Regions from separate parts of the Vibrio sp. QJM3NY_39 genome, predicted to be linked through region 2. Evidence: predicted binding sites of a transcription regulator. Region 2 holds the regulator's gene; each other region holds the start of a gene.

Region 1 (4,109 bases), on a different replicon from region 2:
TATCTTGGTAGCACAGATTGTGCCAAGCTCTGAATATGTCGAGTAATGGAAGAATGCCTCCAGGACGAAGCTTACGTCTGGGCTCATTAATGAAGCTATCAAATAACAGCTGGAAGCGTTGTTGATAGAACTTGGTTTGCTGAATTGAGGCAGTGTTAAACCATTGTTTTGGTTCTGGATTGTTACCCGTCAGGTAGCAAATACCTTTCTGATTATCACCTTGATTTGCGATAGCCCAACGATCGCGCCACCAGCTCATGTGAACGATGTCGATCTTTTCGAAACTTTGATCGTCTTGCCAGCCAGGATCTTCCTCTACATACATAAGGTCAATATTTTGACTCTGAATGCGCGGCAAACATACACTTAAAGCGGCAGATCTTAGTAATGGATCTTGTGGCATATAGATAGCAACATGCTTGTCTTCATTACACATATCAAGCACATGTAAGAAGTGAGCATAGGAGGTATAAGGCGGTCGAATCAGCGCGCCTTTCGAAGGGTAGCTAAATGTGGTGAGGTTACCCATAGGATCCTCAACGTTACCTCTCGCTAGAATCACTTGGTACTGCTGTTCAATACGCTCTTTCAACTTGTCAGATGGCTGAGGTTGTTCGAGGTTCGCTTCTGATGAGTGATCTTTGGATACAAAACGCGCAACATCATCGTAAGGATTGTGGTCAACATTCCCTGAAGGCTCTTCATTTTGAGAATAGTTGACGTGTTGGCAAAGGATATAGCCAGAATGCGCCTCACCCGTTGCTATCCAAACCACACCATTGTTGCTTTGCGGTTGCAGACGTTGATAATGAGAAGCGAATTGATAATCTTTGGCATGATTAACCCATCGTGCATCGATCATCGCTAATTTACGACGGCAACGGCTCGCGATGTGGTCAACATGATCATAGAAAGTCTTTGGGTTGATCTCAAGTTTTCTGCAGATTTCACGTACGGAATAACCCATGAACAATAAGCCCATGAGGTTTTCTTGAAACTGAAGTTTTTTATTGGATCCAGACCACTTGTCAACGAAGGTTGACTGGCAGTCTTTACATCGATAACGCTGCCTGTCGCCACTGTAGCCGAAGGCATGGTAAAGATGTTTGTGGGTATGAACCGATAGGCCAAAGTTATCGCAATCATCATTGCGGCAAGCAGGAAGGCCATCGCTGTGAAGTTGTCGCAGGCGATGAAGTTCGCTTAACACTTCACGATTGTTAAGTAAGGGGGGGAAAGCTCCACATTCACGACAAACCATCGCTGGACGCTTAGGGTTCGCGTGTTGCAAAACATACCGTTTTGCATCGCTCAAGCCAAAGTTGTCACACGCCAATGTTTTACAAAAGTTGAGTTGCAAACCATCCGCATCTTTTGGCAGCTTGTCGTTAGACACGATCTCCCCCTCGGGATTATTTGAGCAGCCAAGTGAACTCGGCTGCGAGGTAACGCTTTTCAATGTATCTTTATCAAGTCGTTAGATGTTGATTGCAGTCTCTAGAGCAACTTTCATCATGTCGTTGAAAGATTTTTGACGATCTTCAGAGCTTAATTTCTCACCACGGATGATGTGGTCAGAAACTGTTAGGATGGTTAGTGCTTTAGCACCAAGATCCGCAGCAACACCGTAGATACCAGCCGCTTCCATATCAACACCAAGGATGCCTAGCTTTTCCATTTTTTCGAAAAGGTCAGCTTCTGGAGTGTAGAAAAGGTCTGCAGAGAATACGTTACCAACTTTAACTGGAACTTCTTGTGCACGTGCTTGGTTTACAGCTTCTTCTAGAAGACCGAAATCAGCGATTGCAGCGAAGTCGTGATTGTTGAAACGAATGCGGTTTACTTTTGAGTCAGTAGAAGCACCCATACCGATAACAACGTCCATTAGTTTAACGTCGTCACGTACCGCACCACAGCTACCTACGCGAATAACGTTTTTCACGCCGTATTCAGCGATAAGCTCGTGTACGTAGATGCAGCATGATGGGATACCCATACCGTGGCCCATTACAGAAACTTTCTTACCTTTGTAAGTGCCTGTGTAACCAAACATGTTGCGAACGTCACAAACTTGCTTCACGTCATCAAGGAATGTTTCTGCAATGTATTTTGCGCGAAGCGGGTCGCCCGGCATAAGTACTGTTTCTGCGAAATCACCAGCTTGAGCATTAATATGAGGTGTAGCCATGGTCGTTCTCCAAAGTTTAAACGGTAATGATAGGAACAGGATTTAATCAATTACCGATTCTGTTGAATTGAATTCGTTTTGTTGAGGCAATATTAGCGAGTTAAAACGAGGCTCCATGAGACTTTAGTCACAAAACCGCTTTGCCATTATAGTTTTATTAATATTGATAACCAAATATGTTGAAAGCGTAAAGGCAATCGATTTTGTATGGGTAAATTGCACGATATTTAAAGATAAAGCTCGAAATATAAATCTGTTGCATATTGCCTTGGAGGCAACAATACGTTGTAGAGACGTTTGATCAGCGATAATCTAAACTTTGATAAAGAGACAAACCAAGGAATTGTATGTCGTATTGCGCTAACTCGACGCCTTCGCACTCGATGAAAACACAGTTACAGACGAAAACAAGGTTACATAAGCTAGCGTTGGTCGCTGTTAAATCCACATTGATTGCTGTTAAGTCCACATTGATTACGGCTAGAACGACTTTGTTTGCTGTGAGAACTGCTTTACTTGCTCGGGTAATCATTTTGCTTGCTGGCGTGATGACTTCGTCGTGGGTGTCTGCTGCAACTTTTGAGTTGCCACCAACAGAAAGCCGTATCGTGGGCAGAATACAGCAACACGAAGTTGCGGCGGGTGAAACCTTGGCGATCATTGCAAAGCAATACGATATTGGCTTTCTCTCTTTAATGGCGGCAAACAAAGGGGTCGATCCTTTTCTTCCTGCTGAAGGCTATGTGCTAAGCATTCCTAGCCGTTTGATTTTGCCGGATACTCCGAGAAAAGGCATTGTGATTAACCTTGCCGAGTTGAGGTTGTACTACTTTGAGCCTGAGAAAAATCAGGTGCATGTCTTCCCTGTCGGTATCGGTCGAGTAGGGCGAGATACTCCCGAGATGATCACAAAGATAAGCCAAAAACGTCCAAACCCGACTTGGACTCCTCCAAACTCAATTCGCAAAGAGTACTTAGAGAAAGGCATAGAGTTACCAAGAGTGGTTCCTGCTGGGCCTGAAAATCCTTTAGGTGAATATGCATTGCGGCTTGCTTATGGTGCTGGTGATTATCTGATACATGGTACCAATAAAGACTTTGGGATTGGCTTGCGAGTGAGCTCAGGATGTATCCGTATGGAACCTAAAGATATTGCGTGGCTTTTTGAACAGGTTAACCGTGGCGAGCAGGTCACGATCATTGATGAACCGATTAAAGTGTCTTTAGAGCCAGACAGAAGTGTGTTTGTTGAAGCTCATGAACCATTGACACGAAGTGACGGTTCTAAAAAGTCGTTACAAATTCCGGTTGAGTTAAAATGGTGGCTTGAAGATGCTGATTTACCGAATTCAAAGGCGAAAGCGGTTATTTTTGCGCAAAATGGTGTGCCTGTTGAGATCGCACCGCCTGTGATTGAGTTTTAATTCAATAGGTTCTTTGGAAAGCATCATTGCTTTTTTTCTTTCTCTTTCTCTTTCTTCTCTTTTTCTCTACCCCAAATAAAAAACACCACCTCTATTCGGAGGTGGTGCTATCAATTTACTGCATTTTGCGACTTATATAATCTATAGATTAACTGCGTTATCTTTCAATTACTTAGTGTAAGACTCTGCAATGTTGTCGATACGGTCGTTAGCACGATCCGCTTCTTCTTTTGCTGCCATAGCGGCTGCAGATGCTTCTTGAGCTTTCATTTCTGCGGCTGCTTTATCACTCTTAAGCGCTTCAACTTCGCTGCTTAGTTCAGCAACTTGGTTAGTCAATTGATCCATTTCTGACACTGCAGCTTCTTCAGGCTCTGAAGAACAACCGGCTAAAATGAAAACTGAGGCTGCAGCTGCGATTAACGTCTTATTCATAAGAACTCCTTGCTTATTTATCATCAAAAGATGCGCTATACATTCTTTATCATATAGTCGCT
Region 2 (4,109 bases):
GTTGACCATATCCGTGCGGGTATTGTTAATCGTAACCGCCAGCTAACAGGCGCAAGTGGTGATGCACCATTTGGTGGCCCGGGTGCTTCAGGCAACCTACGCCCAAGTGCTTACTACGCGGCGGACTACTGTGCTTACCCAATGGCGTCAATGGAAGGTGGTGAAACTCAACTGCCAGCGACATTTAGCCCAGGTATTGAGCTTTAGTTTAAGCTCTTAAGCTATAAGTTCATGAATCATAAGCTTATGAGCTCTAGGTTCATGAATAACAGATTCATTGGTTAATTGTGTAATGAGGAAGCGGTGTTATCGCTTCCTTTTCCATCACGTCCGACACCTAGATTGGGCGGTAGATAATAATAGAACAAGTATGTCACAGGCTGATGGCTGCTGACTCTGTGTCCAGCCTCTCCCTCTCTAATCCAAATTACTAGCTTGCTAGAACCTCTGACAAGGAGTCACCATGACGCCCGATCTACTCTTTAAATCACTATGGGACGATTACATTCACAGGCTTTGCCCATCGGCCGAGAAAGTTCATCATCTGCTGAAAGAAGACGAAGCCCTGATTAATGATCACATTGCACTGCGAACTTTCAATGTTGCACCGCTAGGTATTGAAACACTGGCTAAGCCTTTCCTTGAATTAGGCTACAAGGCTTGTGGCGACTACTTGTTTGAGAGCAAGAAGTTAGTGGCTAAGCACTACGAGCACCCAGACCCAAACCAACCGAAAGTGTTCATTAGTGAGTTGAAGGTAGAAGAGTGTTCAAGTGACTTACAACAGATCGTTGCGAAGTTGGTTGAGCAAGTAGACGCAAGCAAGCTTCAAGGTCATGAGTTCTTGTTTGGTGGTCGCCTTTGGGATCTGAGTTTCGCGGATTTCCAAGTGCTAGCAAAAGAGAGTGAATACGCGTCTTGGCTAGCGGCTCATGGTTACGGTGCAAACCACTTTACGGTGAGTGTGAACCAGCTTAATGAGTTCGATGAAGTACAGACTGTGAATGACCATTTGAGTGATTCAGGTTTCACTATCAATGCATCTGGCGGTCAGGTTAAAGGCTCTCCAGAGGTCTTATTAGAGCAATCATCTACAATGGCAGACAAAGTGCCAGTTTCATTTGTTGAAGGCAATGAGGTGATTCCTGGTGGCTTCTACGAGTTCGCTAAGCGTTATGCGATGGCGAATGGTGAGATTTATACAGGGTTTGTTGCAGCATCGGCTGACAAGATCTTTGAGAGCACCAACGGTTAAAGAAAGATACGAGCACGGGCTTTACCCTAAAGATGCGGGTACGCTTCGCTTTGAGAGTGTTTGCGCTTGGACGCGGGAGGTGCTCCATTCGCATCTCGCATCTGCTCTCTAGATCTTTAGAAAACAAAAAAGCCACCAAATTTGCATTTGGTGGCTTTCAAATTTTTGGCTCAGTTAATCGAGATTAACGAGTGCCGTATACCACGATAGTTTTACCGTGTGCAGAAATTAGGTTCTGCTCTTCTAGCATCTTCAAGATACGACCTACTGTCTCACGAGAACAACCAACAATCTGGCCAATCTCTTGACGAGTGATCTTGATTTGCATGCCGTCAGGGTGAGTCATTGCATCTGGCTGTTTCGCTAGGTTAAGTAGCGTTTGAGCGATACGACCTGTTACGTCAAGGAACGCTAAGTCACCAACCTTTTGGCTAGTTACTTGTAGACGGTTTGCCATTTGCGCTGAAAGGCGCATTAGGATATCTGGGTTCACTTGGATAAGTTGACGGAATTTCTTGAAAGAAATTTCAGCTACTTCACAAGGAGATTTTGCACGAACCCATGCAGTACGCTCTTGGTCTTCTTCGAAGAGGCCAAGTTCACCAATGAAGTCACCTTGGTTTAGGTAAGAAAGAATCATTTCCTTACCTTCTTCGTCTTTGATAAGAACTGCCACAGAACCTTTAACGATGTAGTACAAGGTTTCTGCCTTTTCACCAGCATGAATCAAAGTACTTTTTGAAGGGTACTTATGAATATGACAGTGTGAAAGGAACCACTCTAATGTTGGATCGGTTTGGGGTTTACCTAGAACCATAATATCTTACTTCCTCTGCAGGGTATGCTTGCCGCTTTCCGTATTTTAGCTAAGCCTAGATTGACTTGTAGGATAAGAGCACTCGTTGAGCGCTGCAAGCTATCTTGTGTTTCGTTTAAGAATAGTATCCTTTTTCAGGTACTATTTCTTGATTTTAATCGTGACCAAGCTACGATTTTTACGCAAAATTGTGCACATGATCACGGTATGAAAAGTAATCAACCAGAATGGCGTCTTGTTAACCTATTTTTCCGGTTTCGATGAGCTGTTGTAGGATGGGCCTTACAATGAGCTCCATAGCAAAACTCATCTTGCCGCCTGGCACCACAAGCGTGTTGTGGCGTGACATAAATGAGCCATCTATCATAGCCAGAAGGTAGGGAAAATCGACGTTTTTGATGCCACGCAAACGTATAACCACGAAGCTTTCGTCTAAACTTGGAATCCCTTTGGCGTTCAGTGGGTTCGATGTATCTACGGTTGGAACACGCTGAAAGTTGATGTGAGTACGCGAAAATTGTGGGGTGATGTAATTAAGGTAATCATCCATTGAGCGAACAATAGAATCCATTACTGCTTCGCGTGAGTGCCCACGATCGCGTGTGTCACGAACGAATTTTTGGATCCACTCAAGGTTGACGATTGGCACCATGCCGATCAGCAAGTCGACGTGCTGTGAGACATTGATGTCGCCATCTACCACGCCACCATGAAGGCCTTCGTAGAACATCACATCGGAATTTTCTGGGATCTCTTGCCATGGCGTAAAGGTGCCCGGCATTTGATTGTAAGGCACGGCTTCATCGAAGGTATGTAGGTAACTACGGACTTTACCCGTGCCTTCATTACCGTATTGACGGAAGAACTCTTCTAATGCGCCAAAATCGTTGGCTTGTGGACCAAAGTAGCTGATGTGCTTACCTTGCTCGCGAGCCTTACGGATCTCGACATCCATCTCTGGTCGAGTGAAGCGATGGAAACTATCCCCTTCAACCCAAGCGGCCTTCACGTCCATCATATTGAACATTTTTCGGAAGGCTTCTGAGGTAGTGGTGGTGCCGGCTCCTGATGAACCCGTCACCGCAATAATTGGATGTTTAGCGGACATGACAACCCTTGTCTTTTGAGTAACTTACTTGTTAGCAATCGTTTACCACTATAACACGGCTCCTTTATGAGCGCAGCTTAGAAGCGTTTTGTGACTTGAATATCAACGGTTTCATGCAGCTCAGAAAACACGATGCTGACTTCCTTTGAGGCTAATTGATGTTTCACTTGATCAATCTTGTTTTGCAGTGAAACCTCTACGTCGCCGTAGTCTGTGCCTTCACGCAGCACGAATTCTTTAATGAGGTTTTCCAGTGTTTCTGGCGCAATGTCTTGCCATGGGATGATCATAAATACTTCTCTCTTTTATGTTCATAAATAGGTTTATTGATGTGTTGATTACCGTGTCTAGTGACGTCTACTACTCAGTCCTTAACAAAGGCTCGGTCATTATGCCGAATCTTGGATACTTTCATAGTAAGCAGGCAACGCTTCTTCTAACCAAAACCTTGGTTTGAGCGTGCTACCGGTAATGAACCCCACATGGCCGCCTTTTTGAAATAGGCGATAGTCGATGTTGTCAGGCAACACGAACTTTGGAATCACGTCGTCTGTCATAAACGGATCGTCTTTGGCATGGATGATCTGAGTCGGTAGCTTAATCTTATTAAGTTTAGGAAGCGCTGAGCACTGAGCATAGTAGTCCTGAGCATTCTTGAACCCGTGCAGAGGCGCAGTAATCCGTTCATCAAACTCATACAGCTTGTCTATCTTCTTAATGGTTTCGGCGGTGATACCGAGCTTTTCTTGCAGCAGCTTAATCTTTTTCAAGGCATTCGATTTGAGAGAGTTGAGCAGGTACTTTTTATAGAGCTTAGAGAAACCTCGCTCAATACGACTAGAGCAACAAGCCAGATCAAAAGGTGCAGAGACAATCGTCGCCGCCGACAGCAATGGGTCGTCCGCGTACTCAGCCAAATAGTTCGCCAG
Region 3 (4,109 bases), 840 kb from region 2:
TAAAATTTGACGCATTCGCTCTTGAGTCACTTCAACCAGAAGGTCCGGTTGGAACTTAGAAATAAAGCGATTACACCCTACTTTCTCAACCATAGCTTCATTAAAACTTCCACTTAATGAAGTATTTAGCGTGATGAACAGGTCATGCATTCTTGGATCCGTACGCACTTCATGCGTCAGTTTATAGCCGTCCATTTCAGGCATTTCAGCATCGGTGATCATCAACAATATTTCTTGATTGATGTCTTTACCTTCATCACACCAGCCCTTAAGTAAGGTCAGTGCTTCTAAACCATCACAACATTCAATAATGTTCAAACCCAGTTGCGATAAGGTACCTTTAATCTGGTTACGCGCGGTTGAAGAGTCATCAACGATAAGTACATTACGTCCAACCATTTCATTGGCAAGTTGCTCATCTAAAACACCGTCAGAAATCGAAACATCATAATCGATGATTTCAGCGAGTACCTTTTCAACATCAATAATCTCAACGATTTTGTGCTGCTCTTCTTCTTGAATATGCGTGATAGCCGTCAGGTAATTGGCACGACCCGTTGTCTTTGGAGGCGGCTGAATTTCAGTCCACGTCGTATTCACGATATTACGCACTTGCCCAACCAAGAAACCTTGTACAGTTCGGTTGTATTCCGTGATGATCAAGTTATTTTCTTGAGTCTCATCTCGTGACGGTGGGAAGCCAATCGCGCTGCGCAAATCGATAACAGGCACCGATTCACCACGTAGAGACGCAACACCCGTAATATGATGGTGAGAGCCCGGCAAGCGAGTGAGTACTGGCACCTTTAGGACTTCTTTCACTTTAAATACGTTAATCGCAAATAGTTGACGACTGTTTAAGCTGAATAACAAGAGCTCCAGACGGTTTTCACCGACCAGTTTGGTTCTCTGATCAACCGAATTTAAAACGCCAGACATACAACACCTTAGTGACAAATAATAACTGTGGCTACAATAGCCTACTTCAATAGGTTAAAGCAAAGCGCCAATGCACAGAATGCTTAAACTAAGTACAACAAATGATGTTATACAAAGCTTAAGTACATGGAAAGGTTTCGGGTGAGGCTAAAAGACGAGTATAAGGAGTTAACCTTCAACAACTTTCATTAACAGTTGGCCATCATATAAGGCTTGTTTAACAAGCGCAGCACCAGGCATGGTTGCTTGTTTATAGAATCGAGATTCCACCAGCTCTAAATCTTGATGGTAAACCGATAAACTCTGCTCTTCGATACACTTTTGAATCGCAGGGTACAACACGCTTTTAGCCTGATTGATAACACCACCCACCAAGATTTTCTCAGGGTTGAAAAGGTTAATCACAATCGCTATCGCGGCACCTAAGTAACGACCTAACTGTTCAATAACTTCAACAGCCAATGGATCGCCATCAGCAGCGGCTGCACAGATCTGTTCGATAGTGACGTCTTCAAACACAGTTAATGATGATGCTTCACCATTAGCCAGTCGCTCTTTCACTTGATCACGGATCGCCTGAGAACTCGCGACTGTTTCTAAGCAGCCTCGGTTGCCACAATGACAAAGTTTGCCCTGCTTATCGATCTGGATATGCCCAAGTTCACCGATATTACCGTGGCGACCTTGTAGCACTCGGCCGTCGAGAATGATCCCAGCACCTACACCATGGTGAATCGAGATAAGAACAGAATTATCGTTGTCTTGTGAGTGACCAAACAACTTCTCTGCTAATGCCCAAGCTCGGGTATCATTGGCAATAAAGACAGGCAGACCTGTTTCTTTGTAAATCTCAGGACCCAACGCTAAATTTTTAACGTTGTAGTGCGGCATCTGCAACACAATCCCTTGCTCAGAATTCACAAGGCCCGGTAGCGTAACCGCAATGCTTGTTACCCTATCGAGTTGCTCAGCATAAGTTTGGAAAAATTCATCAATTTCATGTAGAAGACGCGCAAGCACATCATCTTGGTCACGTTCATGAATATCAATCTTGGTATCGATAAGCACGTCGCCACCCAATTCATGGAGCGCGATCGTCAAGTATCCGCGACCAAGACGCATCGACAGAAACTGCCAACCTTCGTTATTGGTTTGCAGACCGACAGCAGGACGCCCACGAGTCGTGGCTTCTTGAACCGTCGTTTCGTGAATAAGGTGAGCTTCAATGAGTTCACGGGTAATTTTAGTAATACTCGCCGGAGCCAACTCACTTTGCTTGGACAGATCGATACGAGAAATAGGACCTTTAAGGTCAATTAGTTTATATACACGACCAGCATTGACCTGTTTGATATGATCAATATGGCCCGGTTGAGCCATGTACATTTTACGCTCCAGAAATCATCAACGAGTTAATTTTTTTACTTTGCGAAGTAATTGTGAAGTCACTTGGTATATCGCCGTGACCAGTATCACGTATATACATGAATCTTTGTGTATCGAGTCAAATAGTTCGAGGGAAATTAACACCAAAATCGATAAATTGAGACTTAATTTTCAGAATAAAACATCGTTATTGAGCCCTGAATTCAATAATTAGAGACAAATAATGAAATATCTCCCTAGCTCCCAATAAATAATCAATTAATGCATATACTTAATTCAGTCTTTTAAAAGATTACTTGGCCTCACTCTAGGAGTATTCATGACAGCCGAATTAAGAAAAACGAAAATCGTCACAACGCTAGGCCCTTCTACTGATAAAGGTAACGTGCTTGAAGAGATCATCAAAGCCGGTGCCAATGTCGTCCGTATGAACTTCTCTCACGGCACCAGCGACGACCATATACAACGCGCAGAAAACGTCAGAGCAATTGCAAAAAGACTTGGCACTCAAATCGCTATTCTCGGTGACTTACAAGGCCCCAAGATTCGAGTATCGACATTCAAAGATGGCAAAATCCAACTTGCTGTGGGTGACAAATTCACTCTCGACAGTAGCCTAGGTTTAGGTGTAGGCAACCAACAAGCAGTCGGTCTTGATTATAAAGAATTACCTAACGACGTTTCAGCTAACGACATCCTGTTACTCGACGATGGTCGTGTTCAGCTGAAAGTGACCGAAGTGGAAGGCTGTCGCGTTCATACAGAAGTCATCATTGGCGGTCCACTGTCAAATAACAAAGGCATCAATAAAAAAGGCGGTGGTCTTTCCGCAGAAGCGCTGACAGAAAAAGATAAGCGCGACATCGTCACCGCAGCCCAAATCAAAGTGGATTACCTCGCAGTGTCTTTCCCACGCAACGGCGCAGACATGCACTACGCTCGTCAGCTTGCACGAGAAGCGGGATTAGAAGCTCACCTTGTAGCAAAAGTAGAGCGAGCAGAGACGGTAGCCACTGTTGAGAACATGGATGACATCATAATGGCCTCAGATGTGGTCATGGTAGCTCGTGGTGACCTCGGAGTAGAGATTGGCGACCCTGAGTTGGTCGGAGTACAAAAACAGCTTATACGCCGTGCTAGAGCGCTTAACAGAACCGTAATCACCGCAACTCAGATGATGGAATCAATGATCTCAGCACCAATGCCAACCCGTGCCGAAGTGATGGACGTTGCCAACGCCGTACTGGACGGCACCGATGCAGTGATGCTTTCAGGTGAAACCGCCGCCGGTGATTACCCGGTTGAAACCGTAAAATCAATGGCCGAAGTCTGTATTGGCGCAGAGAAAATGGCAGGGATTAATAACCAATCCAATTACCGTATTGACCGTACTTTTGTCACCGCCGAAGAAACCGTGTCGATGGCAACCATCTATTCTGCAAACCATATGGAAGGCATTAAGGGCGTAGTCACTCTCACCGAGTCAGGCCGTACTGCATTGATGATGTCTCGTCTAAGTGCTGATATGCCTATCTATGCGCTGTCTCGTAACGAAGGAACACTTAATCGCTGTACCTTGTACCGCGGTGTAACACCTATCTACTTCGAGACAGAAGCCGAAGATAGCTTTGACATTGCCCTATCTACGCTCACTTGCCTAAAAGAGAAAGAGCATCTTAAGTTTGGCGATCTCGTGATCGTCACTCAAGGCGACATTATGGATGTGGCAGGATCAACCAACTGTATGAGAATCCTACCAGTTACCTAGTCTTAATTACTTTCGC
Region 4 (4,109 bases), 180 kb from region 2:
AGCTGCAACAGCTTCTGCGATAACTTCTAGAGCTTCAGCGTTAGATTTAAGGTTAGGAGCGAAACCACCTTCATCACCAACTGCAGTGCTGTAGCCTTTAGACTTAAGAACTTTAGCTAGGTTGTGGAATACTTCAGCGCCGATACGCAGACCTTCTTTAAGAGTTTTAGCGCCAACTGGTTGGATCATGAACTCTTGGATGTCAACGTTGTTATCAGCGTGCTCGCCACCGTTGATGATGTTCATCATTGGTAGAGGCATAGAGAACTGACCAGCAGTACCGTTTAGCTCAGCAATGTGCTCGTATAGAGGCATGCCTTTAGCAGCAGCCGCCGCTTTTGCGTTCGCTAGAGAAACAGCAAGGATAGCGTTAGCGCCAAACTTAGACTTGTTCTCAGTACCGTCTAGATCAAGCATAACTTGGTCAACGTCAGCTTGTGCTTTAGCATCTTTACCAACTAGAGCGTCAGCGATTGGGCCGTTTACAGCTTCAATTGCTTTAAGAACACCTTTACCTAGGAAACGTGATTTGTCGCCGTCACGTAGCTCAAGAGCTTCGCGAGAACCAGTAGATGCGCCAGATGGAGCAGCAGCCATACCTACGAAACCGCCTTCTAGGTGTACTTCAGCTTCTACAGTTGGGTTACCACGTGAATCGATGATTTCACGACCTAGAACTTTAACGATCTTAGACATTGAATGTTTCCTTCTCGTTGAATATATAAATGTCAAATTTAAAGGTAGCAGCACAACTTACGCAGCTACCTGGATTCCTTTTTACTTTTCTAATTCGCCGCGCTGGAATTCACCAGCCGCTTTAACGAAACCTGCAAACAATGGGTGACCATCGCGAGGTGTTGAAGTGAACTCTGGGTGGAACTGAGCAGCAACGAACCATGGGTGGTTCGGGTTCTCAATAACTTCAACCAGTTTCTTGTCCGCAGATAGACCCGATACTTTTAGGCCCGCTTTTTCAATTTGTGGACGAAGATTGTTGTTCACTTCGTAACGGTGACGGTGACGTTCATGGATCGTCGCGCTACCGTATAATTCGTAAGCTTTCGTCCCTTTCGCAAGGTGACAAAGCTGTGAACCAAGACGCATTGTGCCGCCTAGGTCAGATTTTTCAGTACGCTCTTCAACTTTACCTTCGCCGTCAATCCACTCAGTGATTAGGCCAACAACAGGGAATTTAGTTTCTTTGCAGAATTCAGAAGAGTGTGCACCTTCCATCTTCGCAACGTTACGAGCGTACTCAATAAGAGCAACTTGCATACCTAGACAGATACCTAAGTAAGGTACTTTGTTTTCACGAGCGTATTGTGCAGCAAGGATCTTACCTTCAACACCACGATCGCCAAAGCCACCAGGAACTAGGATTGCATCTAGGTCTTGTAGAATTTCTGTGCCTTTAGATTCAACATCTTGTGAATCTACATATTTAATTGTGACACTTAGGCGATTTTTCAAGCCTGCGTGTTTCAGCGCTTCATTTACTGATTTGTATGCGTCAGGCAGTTCAATGTACTTACCAACCATACCAATCGTCACTTCACCCGTTGGGTTAGCTTCTTCGTAAATTACTTGTTCCCACTCAGACAGATCAGCTTCTGGTGCATTGATACCGAAACGCGTACATACAAGATCATCAATGCCTTGAGCACGGATTAATTGTGGGATCTTGTAGATTGAATCTACATCTTTCATAGAGATAACGGCTTTTTCTTGTACATTACAGAAAAGAGCAATTTTCTTACGTTCGTTTGCTGGGATAACACGATCTGAACGACAAACTAGGATGTCAGGTTGAATACCGATAGACAGTAGCTCTTTTACAGAGTGTTGCGTTGGCTTAGTTTTCACTTCACCCGCAGCTGCTAGGTATGGCACTAGAGTAAGGTGCATGAACATTGCGCGTTCACGGCCTAGTTCTACTGCTAACTGACGAATCGCTTCCATGAATGGTAGAGATTCGATATCACCTACAGTACCACCAACTTCAACAAGCGCGATATCGTGGCCTTTAGCGCCAGAGATTACGCGTTCTTTGATAGAGTTAGTGATGTGTGGAATAACCTGGATTGTTGCACCTAGGTAGTCACCACGACGTTCATTACGTAGAACGTCAGCATAAACACGACCTGCTGTGAAGTTGTTACGCTTAGTCATCTTGGTGCGAATGAATCGCTCATAGTGACCAAGGTCAAGGTCAGTTTCAGCGCCATCTTCCGTAACGAACACTTCACCGTGCTGAGTCGGGCTCATAGTGCCTGGATCAACGTTGATGTAAGGGTCAAGCTTCATCATAGTCACTTTAAGACCACGAGCTTCTAAAATAGCCGCAAGAGATGCTGCTGCAATACCTTTACCTAGAGAGGATACAACCCCGCCAGTAACAAAAATGTAATTTGTCGTCATGTTTAACCTGAAATTGGTTGAATGAGGGAAATGGATTACTTCTGGACGGGATGAAAATATACCAGAAGCCCCTTATCGCCACAACGTGAAATCTATCACACTGCAATTTTTTATTTTTTGCTTCAAATCAATTCATGATAAAAGCTTTGATGATCTTTTCTCCGCCACTTTGACTTCATCCCACATGGAATCAAGCTGTTGTAGAGAAAAGTCGGTCAAAATTTTATCTTGCTGACGAACTTTTTGTTCCACACCTTTAAAGCGGCGTGAAAATTTCAGATTGGCTTTATTGAGAGCCGTTTCTGGATTTTTACCCAAATGTCGCACTAAATTGACCGTCGCAAACAATAAATCACCCAGTTCTTCTTCAACTAAATCTTCGTTTGGCGTTACTTGAAGCGCTTCTTCTAGCACCTCATCAACTTCCTCTAAAACCTTATCAGCGACTGGGCCAATAGTGTCCCAATCAAAGCCAAATTTCGCGACTTGCTTTTGAATTTTTGTAGCACGCGAAAGTGCAGGTAGAGAGTTTGGTATTGAGTCTAGAATACTTTCTTGAGTTTTGCCTGCCTGTGCTTTCTCTTTGGCTTTTTCAGCTTCCCAGTTGGCATTAATTTCTTCATCACTGGCAAACTCTGTATCAGAAAATACATGTGGATGACGGCGCGTCAGTTTCTCATTGATACCGTCGACCACATCAGAGAATTCAAACAAGCCCTGCTCTTTCGCCAATTGGCTGTAGAAGATTACCTGAAACAACAGGTCACCCAACTCTTCTTGTAGGTTTGGCCAATCTTTGTTGTGAATCGCGTCCACCACCTCGTAGGTCTCTTCGATAGTATGCGGCACAATTGTTTCAAAATTTTGTTTCAAATCCCAAGGACAGCCACCTTCAGGATCGCGCAGCTTAGTCATGATCTGTTCAAGTTGTTCAATCGGGTGATTCATCGTTTTCTTCCTATTCACTGTCTTTGATTTTTAAATTTATAACGTCTTCTAAAACTAAAAGGTACTGATATTAAAAAAGGTGAGCAGCCAAAACCACTCACCTTTGTTGATACTGTCTAATTCTCTAAATAATTGAAACTGTGGCTAGGCGACAAGCAAGCGAGACTCCTGAGCATAGCTTGTCTATGTGATTGAGCGAGTGCGCGCAGGCAACAACGCCATCAGCTTCAACTATGACGAGAATTTTAGCCGAGGCGTTTTACGCTCATAACATCTTTGATTTGTTCTACTCGGCTGGTCACTCGACTCAGAATCTCAATATTGGTCACTTCCAAATCGAAATCCATCACCGATAGCTGACGTTTATAGTCAATACGGCTCTTCATTGTCGTCACACTGACTTTTTCGTTTAAGAACAGGGATGTTATGTCTTTCAACAAACCGGTACGTTCTAGCGCCTCGACACGCAGCGTTAAGATATACGAGCCGACAAAACCATCGCCCCACACAGTATCGATGATACGTTCGGGTGCATGTAGGTTAAGTTCACTTAACTGTTCGCAATCGCTACGGTGCACTGAAATACCGCGACCTTGAGTTATGTAACCTTTGATCACATCGCCTGGGATTGGCTGGCAACAACGAGCCAAGTGGGTCATTAGGTTATCGACACCTTCAACGACGACGGCATCCTTTTTCGGACGACTCTGATGAGCGGGCTTATTGTCAGACTCAAGCAACTT

Evidence for each region. Region 2 encodes CRP, which controls carbon source genes, mostly activating them, when cyclic AMP is high. Its sites were predicted from a motif close to TGTGANNNNNNTCACA; they were not measured.
Region 1: the regulator CRP is predicted to act here: its motif matches at 2,305-2,320, upstream of deoD (purine-nucleoside phosphorylase).
Region 3: the regulator CRP is predicted to act here: its motif matches at 2,401-2,416, upstream of mlc (sugar metabolism global transcriptional regulator Mlc).
Region 4: the regulator CRP is predicted to act here: its motif matches at 2,503-2,518, upstream of pyrG (CTP synthase).

What each region holds. Positions count from the first base shown of each region.
Region 1 is NZ_CM173506.1:281,482-285,590, reverse strand. It holds gene AC3CHU_RS17295 (lactate dehydrogenase) at 1-1,396, opposite strand, end outside; gene deoD (purine-nucleoside phosphorylase) at 1,478-2,188, opposite strand; gene AC3CHU_RS17285 (L,D-transpeptidase family protein) at 2,536-3,612, shown strand; gene AC3CHU_RS17280 (Lpp/OprI family alanine-zipper lipoprotein) at 3,781-4,047, opposite strand.
Region 2 is NZ_CM173505.1:296,171-300,279, forward strand. It holds gene astD (succinylglutamate-semialdehyde dehydrogenase) at 1-207, shown strand, start outside; gene AC3CHU_RS01325 (2-oxoadipate dioxygenase/decarboxylase family protein) at 464-1,255, shown strand; gene crp (cAMP-activated global transcriptional regulator CRP) at 1,440-2,072, opposite strand; gene AC3CHU_RS01335 (phosphoribulokinase) at 2,311-3,180, opposite strand; gene AC3CHU_RS01340 (YheU family protein) at 3,258-3,470, opposite strand; gene AC3CHU_RS01345 (hydrolase) at 3,570-4,109, opposite strand, start outside.
Region 3 is NZ_CM173505.1:1,134,665-1,138,773, reverse strand. It holds gene AC3CHU_RS05245 (chemotaxis protein CheV) at 1-939, opposite strand, end outside; gene mlc (sugar metabolism global transcriptional regulator Mlc) at 1,108-2,325, opposite strand; gene pyk (pyruvate kinase) at 2,645-4,093, shown strand.
Region 4 is NZ_CM173505.1:478,283-482,391, reverse strand. It holds gene eno (phosphopyruvate hydratase) at 1-696, opposite strand, end outside; gene pyrG (CTP synthase) at 778-2,418, opposite strand; gene mazG (nucleoside triphosphate pyrophosphohydrolase) at 2,551-3,366, opposite strand; gene relA (GTP diphosphokinase) at 3,612-4,109, opposite strand, start outside.